DNA from 2 places in the Planococcus liqunii genome. Region 1 is predicted to be linked to the other one. Evidence: predicted binding sites of a transcription regulator. Region 1 holds the regulator's gene; the other holds the start of a gene.
The links. Region 1 encodes LexA, which represses DNA repair genes until DNA is damaged. Its sites were predicted from a motif close to CGAACATATGTTCG; they were not measured.

Region 1 (8,100 bases):
TATCCAAGGCGGCTTAACTTATGAACATGTGAAAATTGCTGTCTTAAATTCAGTGGAGACCTTAAAAAACAGCGGATTGCTGTAAGCTTAGTCCCGCATTTTACGATGCGGGATTTTTAATGTGTCAGGTTATCTTACATGGTGTTGACAGATAAACTGACATGACTTATACTGAGAGAGTAGTAATAAGTGAAAAGGGTGAAAAAAATGACGAATCGGGTTCGCCGGACCATGCCGCTTCTTCCAATCAGCATTGTCATGCAGCTGACGGAACTCACAGCGCGCCAAATCCGTTACTATGAAGAGCACGAGCTGATCAGCCCTGCCCGAACAGAGGGAAATAAGCGCATGTTTTCGTTAAATGACGTGGATACCCTGCTGGAGATCAAAGATTATTTGGATCAAGGCTTGAATATGGCCGGCATCAAGAAAATTTTTTCCATGAACGTTCAGCCAAAAGTTGAACAAGCTAATCCGAAAACAATCAGCGATGCTGAATTGCGCCAGATTATGCGGGAAGAATTCATGAGCTTAAAGGCTTATGACAGAGGCGGTCATCGCCAGGGGGATTTATCCCGTTTCTTCCATTGAGACGGGTTACATAAAACTTATAGGAGAGTGAAGAGAACATGGGCAAGTACACGAAGGAAGACATTAAACGATTAGTGAAAGAAGAAGAAGTAAACTTTATCCGACTGCAATTCACCGACATCCTCGGAATCATTAAAAACGTTGAAATTCCGACGTCCCAATTGGACAAAGCACTCGATAATAAAATGATGTTCGACGGTTCTTCCATCGATGGATTTGTGCGCATCGAAGAATCGGATATGTACTTATTCCCGGATTTGGATACTTGGGTCGTCTTCCCTTGGATCACCGGGAAAGGGAAAGTCGCGCGTTTGATCTGCGACATTTACCGTGCGGATGGTACGCCGTTTGAAGGCGATCCACGCAATAACTTAAAACGTGTACTTAAAGAAATGGAAGAGCTGGGCTTCACGCATTTCAACCTTGGGCCGGAACCGGAATTCTTCCTGTTCAAATTGGACGCGAGCGGGGAACCTTCGCTTGAACTGAACGACAACGGCGGATATTTTGACTTGGCTCCTATGGACCTTGGCGAAAACTGCCGCCGCGACATCGTTTTGGAATTGGAAGAGATGGGCTTTGAAATTGAAGCTTCCCATCATGAAGTAGCTCCAGGCCAGCACGAAATCGACTTTAAATATGCTGCTGCCTTGAAAGCATGTGATGATATTCAGACGTTCAAATTGGTCGTTAAGACGATTGCGCGTAAACACGGATTGCATGCTACATTTATGCCGAAGCCATTATTCGGTGTGAGCGGATCAGGGATGCACATGAACGTTTCCCTTTTCAAAGGAAACGAAAATGCGTTCCTTGACGAAGACGGCGAAATGAAATTAAGCGAAACAGCTTACCAGTTCTTAGCGGGGATTCTTGAGCACGCCCAAGGCTTTACGGCAATTACAAATCCTACAGTCAACTCGTATAAACGATTGGTGCCAGGATATGAAGCGCCTTGCTATGTGGCTTGGTCGGGGCAAAACCGCAGTCCGTTGATTCGCGTTCCGGCTTCACGCGGTTTGTCGACGCGTGTAGAAGTGCGTTCAGTAGATCCAGCAGCCAATCCGTATCTGGCAATGGCGGCTCTTTTAGCAGCTGGCCTTGATGGCATCAAGAACAAAATGACGCCGCCGAAAGCGGTTGACCGCAACATCTATGCAATGAACCGGAAAGAACGCGAAGCTGTTGGCATCCAAGACCTTCCGCCGACATTGTATGCCGCACTACAAGAACTGCAAAGCGACGAAGTGATGAAGAAAGCTCTTGGCGAGCACATCCTCAATAACTTTGTTGAAGCAAAAGAAATTGAGTGGGACATGTTCCGCATTGCCGTACACCCATGGGAGCGCGAGCAATACTTGAAGATGTATTAATAGATGGACCGTTGGAGCTTTTAAGCTTCAACGGTTTTTTTATTTCTTTATATTCTTGATCATGCTTGCCAACCTTAGAAAGATCGCAAGCTACATGTTATACTGATGCCAATAAGTCAGTATACGCAGGAGGCACAATATGAAAAAGATATCTCTGGCATTTCTAATAGCAAGCGGCATGTTGCTCAGCGGCTGTTCGGCGCTTGAAGGGGTCAACAATACTTTGAATTACGCCACGGAAGCTTCCGAATACGCAAACGAGGCCACAGCTTTTGGCAAGGAAGTCCCGGATCTGGCAAAAAGAGCGGTCAATGACGAGCAGGCTGCAAAAGAACTGGAGACAAAGCTGGAAGAAATGAAAACAAATATCGAAGAATTCAATGAGCTGGAAGCCCCTGAAATCGGGGCAGACCTGCACCAGCAAGTAGTGGACCAAAACAAACGCGCAGTGGAAGGCATCGACTTGTATTTGGAGAACATAGAAGGCGGCAAACTCAATTCAGAAGTGCTGAAGAATAACCAGGCGTTCCAATCTCTTCAGGAAATTACCAGCATCATTGAACAAATCAAAAATTTAGGCAATTAAATAGAGCATTTTCAGAACCGAACTGCCAGCAGACCAATGCTGGCTTTTTTAGATACGTATAAGCTGCTGACTTTTTCCGAAATAGTGAAAATCGCTGAAATTCGTTGGTTTTTAAAGGATTCAAGCAGATGATTGAAGAAAGTTTAAAGAGGAGGTGAGACCGTGAAAAAATTTGTGATCCAGTATTTTTTGGAAAAAGGGCTGACAGTTGAAAGAACGGTAGAAGCGGAGTCGAGGGAAAACGTCGCTGCAATGGCTCTTTCTGAAAATATTGTCCAATTTGAAGATGTCTTTGGCGAATTGAATATTTTTAATAAAACCGACATTAAATTAGTGAAAATCAAAAATTACACGGAACCGGTGACCACTTCGAGAAGAGGGGGTTAAAAAAGCTGCATATCGGGTATGAATAAAAGTACCCTTTTAATATGTTAATAACTCGTACTGAATTTTCTGTGGCATATGTGCCAGGAGGATTTTGTGGGGGTGATTAAATGAAAAAGATACAAGGGATAAAAAATCTGCTGGAATATTTGGAAACAGTGGGTTACCCAATGACCGAAGAGCGGGTGCAGCACTTTATGGCCCAACGAAAGATTCCGCATAGCCAGGCATATGGAGACATGATCTTTTTCGATTCAAACCATATTGATTGGTGGATAGCTGAGCAGCGGAAACTGAAGAACGAAAATTAAGTGAGCTTTGACCCTCAACACCCTGAAACTGGATCCTTTTCTAGAAAAGAGTCCAGGTTCAGGGTATTGTCTATTTTAGAGACTGTAACTTTTTTGCTGGAGTAGCGTCTTAATAGCAAAGATAAATTGGAGGATTCATAGATGAAAATATTGAAAGTCTTAATTGTACTGCTCGTTGTGTTTTCTTTAGGCGCCGTTGCTGTGTATTATTTCGGAACAAATATGGCTTCGGAGAAAATAGTAGATGAGGCAACTGAACAAATGGAAAGCAGCGGGAAACTGGATGAAGTTAAGGAATATGTAGAAAGCGATCCTGAGCTATCCGGGTATATCGAAGAGGCAAAAGCAGCAGATGAAAGTTCATTGCCCTTTAATACAACAGGACAGGCGACTCGGGTACTAGTTCAAAAAGTTGGCATGACTGAACTGAATACGATACGAAATGGTGTCCAAAGCGGCACCATGACGCCACAGGAAGCCGTGCAGAAACTGGAAGGCAAACTGACGGAGGAAGAAATGCTGGCCCTGAAAGTTATTGCCTATAAAGAAATATATAATCAGCAATAGCCTGCCGGTATGTTACACTGAAGGAAGCGTCTTAAAGCAATAACAGAGGAGGTCACCAAATGAAAACATTTCAAGTGGAATTTTATTTCGACCAAGGCAACACGATTGTTCTTTCTGTACAAGCTGTAGACAAAGAATCTGCTTTAGCCAAAATCCCTTCAAACGGAACATATGATGTGACGGATGAAGCAAGCAAAAAAATTTACCGGATCACGATTAATCTTGTAAAATATATCGTTGTCAATGAATCTTGATAAAACAAGCATCGCTCTCGCAGCGCATGCTTGTTTTATAGCCAAAAAATGGGATAGAAAACAAAGGGGGAATCGCAGCATTGGAATTCAAAGGCTCAAGTGTATATGACCAAACTGATTTTTTATCGAATTATTTAAAACGCAGAGGGCGGCAAGAAAGCCCGAACAATGCAATTGAAAAGCCGATCATTTTCGAACTGTTAGGAGATGTGAGCGGGAAGCGCATCCTGGATTTGGGTTGTGGAGATGCCGCTTTCGGGCGTGAACTGATGGCTGCAGGAGCAGTATCCTATGAAGGAGTCGAGGGATCTGAAGCCATGGCCTTATTGGCGAAGGAAACCTTAAAAGAGACCTCTGGCACTCTTTTTCAAGGGACAATGGAAGAATACCCTTTTCCAAAGGGAAGGTTTGATGTAGTGACGTCCCGCTTTGCCATACACTATATAGAAGATGTCGAAACATTATTTGCCAAAGTGTACGCAAGCTTAAACGAACAAGGCCATTTCCTGTTCAGTGTTCAGCATCCTTTGACGACTTCGTCATTTGAAAGCAAGCAAGCCGGTGAAAGAAGAGAAAACTGGCTGGTCGATGACTATTTTATCCAAGGTGAACGAAAAGAACCTTGGATTGATAAAATCGTCGTCAAACACCACCGGACAATTGAAACTTATTTTACAGCTTTGACAGGAGCCGGTTTTAAAGTGAAAGCTTTGCGTGAAGGGGAACCCGACCGCCAATCGTTCACCAGCGAGGAAGAGTATCAGCGGCGCCGGCGCATCCCGGTCATGCTGGTGTTTTCGTGTGAAAAATAAAAAGCACAAAGTCATTCCAAATGAAAAAACGCTGAGAAAAAAATCTCAGCGTTTTTTCGTTTGGGCCATCATGGTTCTTGCATAGGTTAACAAGAAACAATCTTTTTTAATGAATTTGGCGGTAGACGCCGACGACTTTGCCCAAAATGGAGACTTGGTCTACGATAATCGGATCCATCGAGGAGTTTTCAGGCTGCAAACGGAAGTAGCCTTCTTCGCGGAAAAAGCGTTTGACGGTTGCTTCGTCATCAGCAGTCATTGCGACAACAATGTCGCCATTGTTTGCGGACTGCTGCTGGCGTACAACAACGTAGTCCCCGTTCAGGATGCCTGCTTCGATCATACTTTCACCCATAATTTCCAGCATGAAGATATGGTCTTCTTCCGTGCCGTAGCTTTGCGGCAATGGGAAGTATTCTTCCACGTTTTCAATAGCCGTAATTGGCAAGCCTGCCGTAACTTTACCGATCAAAGGCACATGCAATACAGGATTTTTTTCGATTAACGCATCGTCTGTGCTGATAATTTCAATCGCTCTTGGTTTTGTCGGGTCGCGCCGGATTAAGCCTTTGCTTTCCAATCTTGCCAAATGGCCATGGACAGTCGAACTTGATGCCAAGCCAACTGCTTCTCCAATTTCACGTACGGAAGGCGGATAGCCTTTTGCCCGAACTTCGTCTTTTATGAAAGTTAAAATATCTTCTTGGCGCTTCGATACTTTTTTCAACAGTTTCACCTCTTTTTAGTTGTTCAGTTATGTTTTTCTACCCATAGTATATCAACTTGGGCTTTGAAATGCAAACATAGGTTCGAATTTATTTGTTGACAAAAACACTTGTTCGCATTAACATAAGAACATATATTCCGAACACACATTCCTAGGAGGCGGTTCATATGACAATTATCCAAAAACATTCTTATTTTACTGCATTATTTACATTGATTCTTATATTTTCGATTTTTACCGTGGTGAACCACAATAACGAAGAAGCTCAAATGAGCCATGTGCAAATTGAAGAAGGCGATACTTTATGGACATTAGCGGAATCTTTCAGCGGTGAAACTCCCCATCAGCAGTGGATAGACGAAATTATGAAGGAAAACGGTTTAACTACTTCGAAAATCGTCGCCGGTCAATCGATTAAGATTCCCAGTGATCGACTAAAATATGCCCCAGATGAAACCATCAAGCTGGCAGGTGATGCAGAATGAAAAAGACTGCGTTAATCTATTGCCGAGTCAGTACCACGAAAGACACTCAAGAAACTTCGCTCGAAAGACAAGAAGAAGAATTGCTGAAATTTGCATTTGAACAATCGTATATCGTTGACCAAATTTTTTCCGATCAGCATAGCGGCTATGAAATGGACCGGGAAGGTCTGCTCGAAATGCTGAATTGCATCAAGACTGAAAAAATCGATGCGGTCTTTGTCCAGGACGAAACCCGTCTTGGGCGAGGCCATGCCCGCATTGCTCTTTTGCATGTCATGAAAAAATACGGAGTTGAAGTGTATACCTTATCCGACCGGGGTCCAATCGCGTTAAACGATATGGACGATATGGTGCTGGAAATTTTAGCGATTGTAGAAGAATATCAACGGAAAATACATAATGCCAAAATCAAGCGCGGCATGAAGCGCGCAGTCGAAAATGGCTATAAACCTGAAAAAAACTTGAAAGGCAAAGGCAATCCGGAAGGCCGGGAACGCCTTGATTTGCCGATTGACCAAATTGTCAGCCTGAAAGAAAACGGATTGACTTTCCATGAGATTGCGATCACCTTGCAAGGGTTTGGCTACAAGGCCAGCAAAGCAACCGTCCATCGGCGCTATAAAGAATTTGAACAGATGAAACAGGGCTAATATATTGCAGAAATGCCTCTTCTTTTGTACGATATGAAAGAAGAAAGGTGGTATTTGATGTTATCTCCAGATAAATTAAAGCGAATCAACGAATTATCGCGTAAATCGAAAACTGCTGGCTTGTCAGTTGAAGAAGCAAAAGAGCAATCTTCCTTGCGGGAAGAATATTTGCAGGTTTTCCGCAAAACGATGCGCGGAACAATTGAAAACGTAAAAGTGATCGATCCGAACGGCGACGATGTAACGCCTGACAAAATTAAAAATATCCGCGAGAATAAGTATTTAAATTAATACTTATTCTTTTTTTATTTGTATTCTTTTCTATTGTTGACTACACTAGAAAGGGATGAAATTTTGTATTAGAGAGGATGTTTTTTTATGTCAAACCATGCAGATCAACTTGCAGTGACTACGATTCGCACACTTTCCATAGATGCTATCGAAAAAGCTAATTCGGGCCACCCTGGATTGCCAATGGGCGCTGCTCCTATGGCTTACACTTTATGGACTAAACACATGCACCATAACCCGAGCAATCCGGACTGGTTCAACCGCGACCGTTTTGTGTTATCGGCTGGACACGGATCGATGCTTCTATATAGCTTGCTTCACTTAAGCGGATATGGCTTGTCATTGGACGAAATCAAAAACTTCCGCCAATGGGATTCCAAAACACCTGGACACCCTGAATACCACCACACGAAAGGTGTAGAAGCCACTACGGGCCCGCTTGGACAAGGGATTGGGATGGCAGTCGGAATGGCGATGGCAGAACGCCATTTAGCAGCTACATACAATAAAGAAAACCTGGACATCGTTGACCACCACACATTCGCTTTATGCGGAGACGGGGATTTGATGGAAGGTGTTGCTGGTGAAGCGATCTCACTTGCCGGCCATTTGAAATTGAACAAATTGGTTGTCCTTTATGACAGCAACGACATTTCGCTTGATGGCGACTTGAGCATGAGTTTCTCGGAAGACATTCAAAAACGTTTCGAGTCTTATGGCTGGAACTACTTGCGTGTAAACGACGGCAACGAGCTGGACGATTTGTCTGAAAAAATTGCTCAGGCTAAACAGTCATCCGACAAACCGACAATCATTGAAGTGAAAACCGTAATCGGCTACGGAGCTCCAAACAAATCCGGTAAAGCAGATGCGCACGGTGCACCACTTGGCGAAGACGAAATGAAACTGGCTAAAGAATACTACAAGTGGACATTTGATCAGGACTTCCACGTTCCTGAAGAAGTCTATGAAACATTCAAACAAGCAACAGATGAGCTTGGCGGCAAAGCGGAAGCAGCTTGGAACGAGCTTTACAAACAGTACGAATCCGAGCATCCGGAACTTGCGG
Region 2 (8,100 bases), 1.2 Mb from region 1:
CCAGTTATTTGTCTGAGCTGTCGGCAAGTGCTGTAGCTTCGGCTTCCATTGGAGAAGTATATAAGGGTGTATTGAAAGACGGCACGATTGTTGCGCTGAAAGTCCAACGTCCGGGAACCGACCGGCTGCTGCGGGCAGATTTTCAGGCGATGCGCATCGTTATCTGGTTTATGAAGACCTTTACGCCGCTTTCAAAGCAAATCAATTTCAATCAATTGTTCCGGGAAATGACCGAGACCATCGGTGCCGAACTGAATTTCCTTCAGGAACTGCAAAGCGGGCGATCGTTCGCAGACCGTTTTTCCGAAATGCAAGGCATTCGCTTCCCGGTTTATTTTGATGAAATCTCGACCTGCCGTGTACTGGCGATGGAATGGATCGAAGGAGCACGCATCACGGATTTGGCCTTTATTGAAAAGAACGAACTCGACCGCCATGAAATTGCCGAGCGTTTGTTCATCCTGTTTCTTGAGCAAGTCCTTTACGGCGGTCAGTTCCATGCAGATCCGCACGGGGGCAATGTGTTGCTGAAACCGGACGGCACGATTGTGCTGATCGATTTTGGCATGACTGGCACCATCACGAAAAAGGATTCTCAGGCAGTGCTGCGGATTGCCGAAGGCATTATCTTCAAGAATTATGATCAAGTGATTGATGCGCTTGAAGAATTGCGCTTTCTGCTGCCGCAGGCCGACCGCGAGCTGCTGGCCGATACCATCGCACGCTTAGTCGCCGCCTATGAATCGAACGAATTGATGCAGATGGACAGCTTCGTAGTGGAACGGCTGTTCAAAGACATGCAGAATATTGTGCGCACCCAGCCTGTCCAGCTGCCGGCTGAGTTTGCTTTTTTTGGCCGGGCAGCCTCCATTTTTGTCGGGGTGCTGAACGTGCTTGACCCGGGAATCGATTTGCTGGCGCTGGCACGGCCGCGCGTCATCGAATGGGCATCTTCCCAGCAGGAAGAAAAGCGTGTATTCGGCCGTGCCGATGTTCTCCGCTGGGTGCTGAACGCATCAGGGCCTTTGCGCGTGTTCCCGCAGAAAGTAATCAATTACCTGGAAGAACCGGAACGGCTGCGCCATTACCTGGAAAACCGGGATGGCCGTGAACGGGAGCATCAGCGGGACTTGCAGAGCCGCATGTTTGCCGGCATTTTCACGATTTTGTCGTTTTTCGGTATCTCAACAGCCGTCTGGTTTTCTCATGAACCGCTCATCTGGGTCTCCGGTGTGTTTTTTGCCGGATCGCTGTGGACTTATCGCTCAATCAAATAAGAACGAAAAATCTGTGCCTTACCGGGCGCAGATTTTTTTTGGCAAGTCTTGCAATTTGGCCATTTCAGGGTAGAATTAAAAATAAGAACAAACGTTCCCTTTTTGAGGAGGTGTAAAACATGCCGTTGATCTCACAAGAGGAAGTTGTCCATTTTGAGAAAGCTATTTATTTGCCAATGGTGCTTATCATCCTCGAACGCGACCGGTCTTTATTCGAAAAAGGAACTTTTAAGTTGAAGCGGCCATACATTGAACTGGTGGACAACGCAATCAAGCTTGTCCAAAAAGAGCTGCAGGAAACGAAGATCCATATGCGCAAGCACCACATGAAAATGATCAGGGGAATTGGAGATGATACATTTACCGAGTACGTCTTTTACCACGGCGGCTACGAGGACCACCGGCGTTATTTGAACTTGCGCTTGCGCAACCGGGTGGAAGAATTGCTGCGTGTGTATTTAGCGATGTCCAATCGGCAAATCTGGTAGGAGAAGAGAGCTTGCAAAAAAGCAGGCATAAAAAAGAAGCCGATGGAATACCTCGGCTTCTGCCTGCTTTTTTGCCGTTTCAACTGGAAAACTTAATCGAGAGGATGTTGTCTTCTAGGGGGATATCGGCGCTTTGTCAAATAGACCATTTGGTGTTGATGAACCTGCTGTGCATTTTTAAAATAACGGCGCAACGATCCAGCAAAGGAATGCTGATTCCTTAAAGCGATCGGAGATACATCGAGAGGAACGGTTACGCCATTGCTTAAATACACAATGCTGCCTTTTCCGCTGTCATCGCTTTCCACCAATTCGACGGCGTCAAAATTGAGCCACACTGATTCTTTGTTTTTCGGAGAATGCGTAGGGAAGAAGAGAAGCGGATTGCCATAATACTCCCCGATAATAATGGGCGGCTTGTGTTTGACGCGGACTGCTTTTTGGGAATAGAGAGTCGCGCTCTCCAGTGAACCCCTATAAAAACTGCATGAAGAACTGACTGTTTTGTAAACGGACTCTTCTACGACAAACTCGCTTCGATCTTCAATAACACGTGTCCAGCTGCGATTGCCGTCTATATACGGCAAAAGTGCGTATGTATTGCTGCACACCGTATAAGAAGAGGGCTGATGATTCCTTTTACCCATTATGCTATACCCCCCAAATTTACTATACAAATATTATTGTAACAATAAATGGAAGATTTTCAATTGTTTTTATTTCAAAAATAAAATTTTTTCTATTTCATTAGAATTTTCAAAAAACAATTGATTGTTGATAGCTTTATCATGTATACTAATGAAAAGCATTCGGGGTGATGAAGAATGGAAAACTATTATTCTTATGCTGACTTCATGAAAGCGATGGCTCAAACGAAGAAAATCACTGAAGCGGAAAAACTGCTGAACGATATTTATCTGGATCTATTCTTGAAGCATGTACACCGCTCACAGCAGGAAGAACAGCTCATGACGCTTATCGACCAAGCCCTGGACAACAACGACCGTGAAGCATTTGCCACTTATTCAGCCCAATTGCAGGCTTTAAAGTGCGAAGATGAATAAAAATCAAAACCGCCCTTAAGGGGCGGTTTTTTTATTTTGCTTCAAAAAAGATGCCTCAAAAAACATACGTTCGCTTTTTGTTAGGGGATTTTTAGGGCATATGATAAAATAGGGACAGCGAAACAAACGGGAGGACGTTAAGATGAAACAGGAATTTAAACTCCAGGCACCTTATGAGCCGGCAGGAGATCAGCCTGCAGCCATAGCAGAACTTACACAAGGCATCATTAATGGCAAGCGTTGCCAGACTTTGCTCGGTGCAACAGGTACAGGGAAAACTTACACCATGTCGAATGTCATTCAGCAAGTGAAAAAGCCGACGCTCGTCATGGCGCACAACAAAACATTGGCAGGGCAGCTTTACAGTGAATTCAAGGAATTCTTTCCGGATAACGCGGTTGAATATTTTGTCAGTTATTACGATTACTATCAGCCGGAAGCTTACGTGCCCCAATCAGATACGTATATAGAAAAAGATGCAAGCATCAACGATGAAATCGACAAACTTCGCCACTCCGCGACAAGTTCGTTGTTTGAGCGGGATGATGTCATTGTCATTGCTTCCGTATCCTGCATTTACGGCCTCGGTTCTCCTAAAGAGTACCGGGAGCTTGTCGTTTCTCTCCGGAAAGGAATGGAAATCGAACGCAATCAGCTGCTGCGGAAATTGGTGGATGTCCAGTATGAGCGAAACGACATCAACTTCATCCGCGGAACTTTCCGCGTTCGCGGAGACGTAGTGGAAATTTTTCCGGCATCACGCGATGAACGCTGTCTGCGTGTTGAGTTTTTTGGAGATGAAATCGATCGGATCCGTGAAGTGGATGCGTTGACCGGTGAAATTATCGGCGAGCGGGAACATGTCGCGATCTTCCCGGCATCCCACTTCGTTACCCGAGAAGAAAAAATGGTGAAAGCCATTGAAAATATTGAAGCGGAACTGGAAGAACGCTTAAAAGAAATGCGTGCAGAAGATAAACTGCTTGAAGCGCAGCGCCTTGAACAGCGCACACGCTACGATTTGGAAATGATGCGGGAAATGGGCTTTTGCTCAGGCATCGAAAACTATTCCCGCCACTTGACGCTGCGCCCTCCAGGCGCCCAGCCTTACACGCTCATCGATTACTTCCCGGAAGATTTCCTGCTGGTAGTCGATGAAAGCCATGTCACGCTGCCGCAGGTCCGCGGCATGTTCAACGGTGACCAGGCACGCAAGAAAGTGTTGGTCGACCATGGTTTCCGCCTGCCTTCAGCGATGGACAACCGGCCGCTGACATTCGATGAATTTGAAAAGCATATCCATCAGGCCGTTTTTGTTTCCGCAACGCCGGGGCCATATGAATTGGAACATACACCGGAAATGGTGGAACAGATTATCCGGCCGACCGGACTGTTGGATCCGACCATTGAAGTGCGTCCGATCGAAGGCCAGATCGATGACTTAATGGATGAAATCCGCCAGCGCACGGAAAGAAATGAACGGGTGCTCGTAACAACATTAACGAAGAAAATGTCCGAAGACCTGACGGCTTATTTGAAAGAAGCAGGGATTAAAGTCAATTACCTGCACTCGGAGATCAAGACACTGGAGCGAATCGAAATTATCCGTGAATTGCGGATGGGTGTTTACGATGTGCTTGTCGGCATCAACTTGCTTCGGGAAGGGCTGGACATTCCGGAAGTTTCTCTTGTCACCATCCTTGATGCCGACAAGGAAGGCTTCTTGCGGTCAGAACGCTCGCTTATTCAAACGATGGGGCGTGCGGCGCGGAATTCCAACGGCCATGTCATCATGTACGCCGATAAAATGACCGACTCGATGCAAAAAGCGATTGATGAAACGACACGCCGGCGCACGATACAGGCCGCTTACAATGAAAAACATGGCATTACGCCAATTACAATCGAAAAGAAAATCCGGGATGTGATCCGGGCCACGGTCGCAGCAGAAGAGACGGAAGAATACGTTTCAAAAGCGGCAGCCGGCAAGAAGCTCAAAAAAGAAGATCGCGTGAAATTGATTACTTTACTGGAAACAGAAATGAAAGAAGCAGCCAAAGCGCTCGATTTCGAACGGGCAGCCGAACTGCGAGATACAGTGCTGGAATTGAAAGCGGAAGGGTGATAAAGCTTGAAAAATCAGGAAATACGAATCCAAGGCGCGCGTGCGCATAATTTAAAAAACATTGATGTCGTCATTCCACGGGATCAGCTTGTGGTTATGACGGGCCTTTCCGGTTCAGGGAAATCTTCTTTGGCATTTGATACGATTTACGCGGAAGGGCAGCGAAGATATGTGGAGTCGCTGTCTTCTTATGCCCGCCAGTTTTTAGGGCAAATGGACAAGCCGGATGTCGACTCGATTGAAGGTTTGTCGCCGGCGATTTCCATTGACCAGAAGACGACGAGCAAAAATCCGCGTTCGACAGTAGCTACCGTAACCGAGATTTATGATTATATGCGTTTAATGTATGCGCGAATCGGAAAGCCGATCTGCCCGAATCACGGCATTGAAATTTCATCCCAAACCATTGAACAGATGGTGGACCGTCTGCTGGAATATCCGGAGCGGACCAAAATGCAGATTTTAGCACCGGTCGTTTCAGGAAGAAAAGGCACTCATGCAAAATTGCTGGAAGACATTAAAAAACAGGGATATGTACGTGTGCGGGTCAATGGCGATTTGGTTGACCTGGATGATGACATCAACTTGGATAAAAACAAAAAACATTCGATTGAAGTGGTCATTGACCGCGTCATTATGAAAGAAGGCATTGCCACACGCCTCAGCGATTCCCTGGAATCTGCGCTGCGCATTGCGGATGGCCGGGTGTTGGTCGATGTCATGGAACAGGAAGAGCTGTTGTTCAGCGAGCACCACGCCTGCCCAATTTGCGGATTTTCCATCGGTGAACTGGAGCCGCGCATGTTCTCGTTCAACTCGCCGTTTGGCGCCTGCCCGGAATGCGATGGGCTTGGCCATAAACTGGAAGTGGATCCGGACCTTGTGATTCCGGACTGGAGCGTTTCATTGGAAAACGATGCACTTGCTCCGTGGAAACCGACAAGTTCGCAATATTATCCGCAGATGCTGAAAGCCGTCTGCAACCATTACAAAATTGACATGACAGTGCCCGTCAGCGAATTGCCGGAAGAACACATTCAGATTTTGCTTCACGGCTCCGGCCATGACAAAATCCGTTTCCGCTACGAAAACGACTACGGACAAATCCGCGACAACCACATCCATTTTGAAGGCGTCATGACCAATGTCGACCGGCGCTTCCGGGAAACATCTTCGGATTGGACCCGCGAACAAATGGAAAAATACATGGGCGAACAGCCTTGCCCTGCTTGTAAAGGCCATCGGTTAAAACCGGAATCACTCGCAGTGAAAGTGAATGATTTGCATATTGGCCTGGTTTCCGAGTTTTCAATTGTTGAAGCGGATGAGTTTTTCGAGAATCTGGTATTGTCGGAAAAAGACGCACAAATTGCAAGTGCCATCGTCCGGGAAATCCGTGAACGGGTCAGTTTCCTGATCAACGTCGGGCTCGATTATTTAACTTTAAACCGGGCTTCCGGTACATTGTCTGGCGGCGAAGCGCAGCGGATCCGCCTGGCGACGCAAATCGGTTCAAGGCTGACAGGTGTCTTATACATCTTGGATGAGCCATCCATCGGCCTGCATCAGCGGGACAACGACCGGTTGATCGGTGCGCTGAAAGACATGCGCGATTTAGGAAATACCTTGATTGTTGTAGAACACGATGAAGATACGATGCTGGCAGCCGATTACTTGATTGATATCGGGCCAGGAGCCGGAGTGCACGGCGGTGAAATCATTGCGGCCGGTACTCCTGAGAAAGTGATGAAAAACAAAAAGTCCTTAACGGGCCAATATTTGAACGGAACAAAATTCATTCCGCTGCCTGCAGAGCGAAGACAGTCGGACGGCCGCGCAATTTCCATCCGCGGCGCAAACGAAAACAACTTGAAAAAAGTAAGCGTGGATATCCCACTGGGCATGTTCGTAGCGGTCACAGGCGTATCCGGATCGGGGAAAAGTACGTTGATCAATGAAATCCTCTACAAATCGCTCGCCAGCAAATTGAACCGGGCACGGATAAAACCCGGCAAGCACGATTCGATTGAAGGCATTGACGAACTTGAAAAAGTGATTGATATTGACCAATCGCCGATCGGCCGGACGCCGCGGTCCAATCCTGCTACTTATACCGGTGTATTCGACGATATCCGCGATGTCTATGCATCGACGAACGAAGCGAAAGTGCGCGGCTATAAAAAAGGGCGTTTCAGTTTCAACGTCAAGGGCGGACGCTGTGAAGCATGCCGTGGAGATGGTATTATAAAAATAGAAATGCATTTCCTGCCGGATGTTTACGTTCCATGCGAAGTCTGCCATGGCAAACGCTATAACCGGGAAACCCTGGAAGTGAAGTACAAAGACAAGAGCATTTCAGATGTATTGGAAATGACTGCCGAAGCCGCTTCCCAGTTTTTTGAGAACCATCCGAAAATCCACCGCAAATTAAAGACGATTGTGGATGTGGGATTAGGCTATGTCACATTGGGGCAGCCGGCTACGACTTTGTCCGGGGGTGAAGCGCAGCGGGTGAAACTTGCTTCCGAATTGCATAAACGCTCGAACGGCAAATCCTTCTATATATTGGACGAACCGACAACTGGGCTTCATGCGGATGATATTTCACGCCTGCTTCTTGTGCTTCAGCGCCTGGTGGATAATGGCGATACCGTATTGACCATCGAGCACAACCTGGATGTCATCAAAACGGCGGATTACATCATCGACCTCGGGCCGGAAGGCGGAGACCAAGGCGGTACCATTCTTGCTACCGGAACACCGGAAGACATCGCCAACGTCAAAGGCTCTTACACGGGCAAATACCTGGGCCCAATTTTGGAACGAGATCGTGCCCGCATGGGAGCGCAAGTCAAGAAAGCGACACGCAAGAAAAAAGTAGCGAAATGAAACCTTTTGCATCACTAAACGTATGATTAAGAAGAACATTCAGTTGATTTTTTGCTTAGCAGGGCAGCTGCCAAGATTCCTTTCGAAAAGGGAATCACACTGCTGCCTGGCTAGTCATCTAACCGACGAAGAGGAGGCCGCAATACATGCAAAGTGAAAAAGAACGCATTTTGGACATGGTGGAAAATGGCACCATTACGGCAAGAGAAGCAGTAGAGCTACTGAAAGCAGTAGACGGCGGAGGAGACCGCGACCAG

Region 2: the regulator LexA is predicted to act here: its motif matches at 1,362-1,375, upstream of QWY22_RS05955 (YhjD family protein).

Annotation. Positions count from the first base shown of each region.
Region 1 is NZ_CP129238.1:2,427,795-2,435,894, reverse strand. Features, by position in the region: gene QWY22_RS12390 (methionine gamma-lyase family protein) at 1-85, shown strand, start outside; gene QWY22_RS12385 (MerR family transcriptional regulator) at 208-591, shown strand; gene glnA (type I glutamate--ammonia ligase) at 630-1,964, shown strand; gene QWY22_RS12375 (DUF6376 family protein) at 2,104-2,550, shown strand; gene QWY22_RS12370 (hypothetical protein) at 2,713-2,937, shown strand; gene QWY22_RS12365 (hypothetical protein) at 3,045-3,245, shown strand; gene QWY22_RS12360 (hypothetical protein) at 3,387-3,812, shown strand; gene QWY22_RS12355 (hypothetical protein) at 3,872-4,066, shown strand; gene QWY22_RS12350 (class I SAM-dependent methyltransferase) at 4,147-4,878, shown strand; gene lexA (transcriptional repressor LexA) at 4,985-5,605, opposite strand; gene yneA (cell division suppressor protein YneA) at 5,773-6,090, shown strand; gene QWY22_RS12335 (YneB family resolvase-like protein) at 6,087-6,740, shown strand; gene QWY22_RS12330 (DUF896 domain-containing protein) at 6,798-7,031, shown strand; gene tkt (transketolase) at 7,119-8,100, shown strand, end outside.
Region 2 is NZ_CP129238.1:1,191,526-1,199,625, forward strand. Features, by position in the region: gene QWY22_RS05950 (ABC1 kinase family protein) at 1-1,277, shown strand, start outside; gene QWY22_RS05955 (YhjD family protein) at 1,397-1,765, shown strand; gene QWY22_RS05960 (competence protein ComK) at 1,858-2,412, opposite strand; gene QWY22_RS05965 (IDEAL domain-containing protein) at 2,590-2,829, shown strand; gene uvrB (excinuclease ABC subunit UvrB) at 2,972-4,954, shown strand; gene uvrA (excinuclease ABC subunit UvrA) at 4,961-7,843, shown strand; gene QWY22_RS05980 (DUF4097 family beta strand repeat-containing protein) at 7,990-8,100, shown strand, end outside.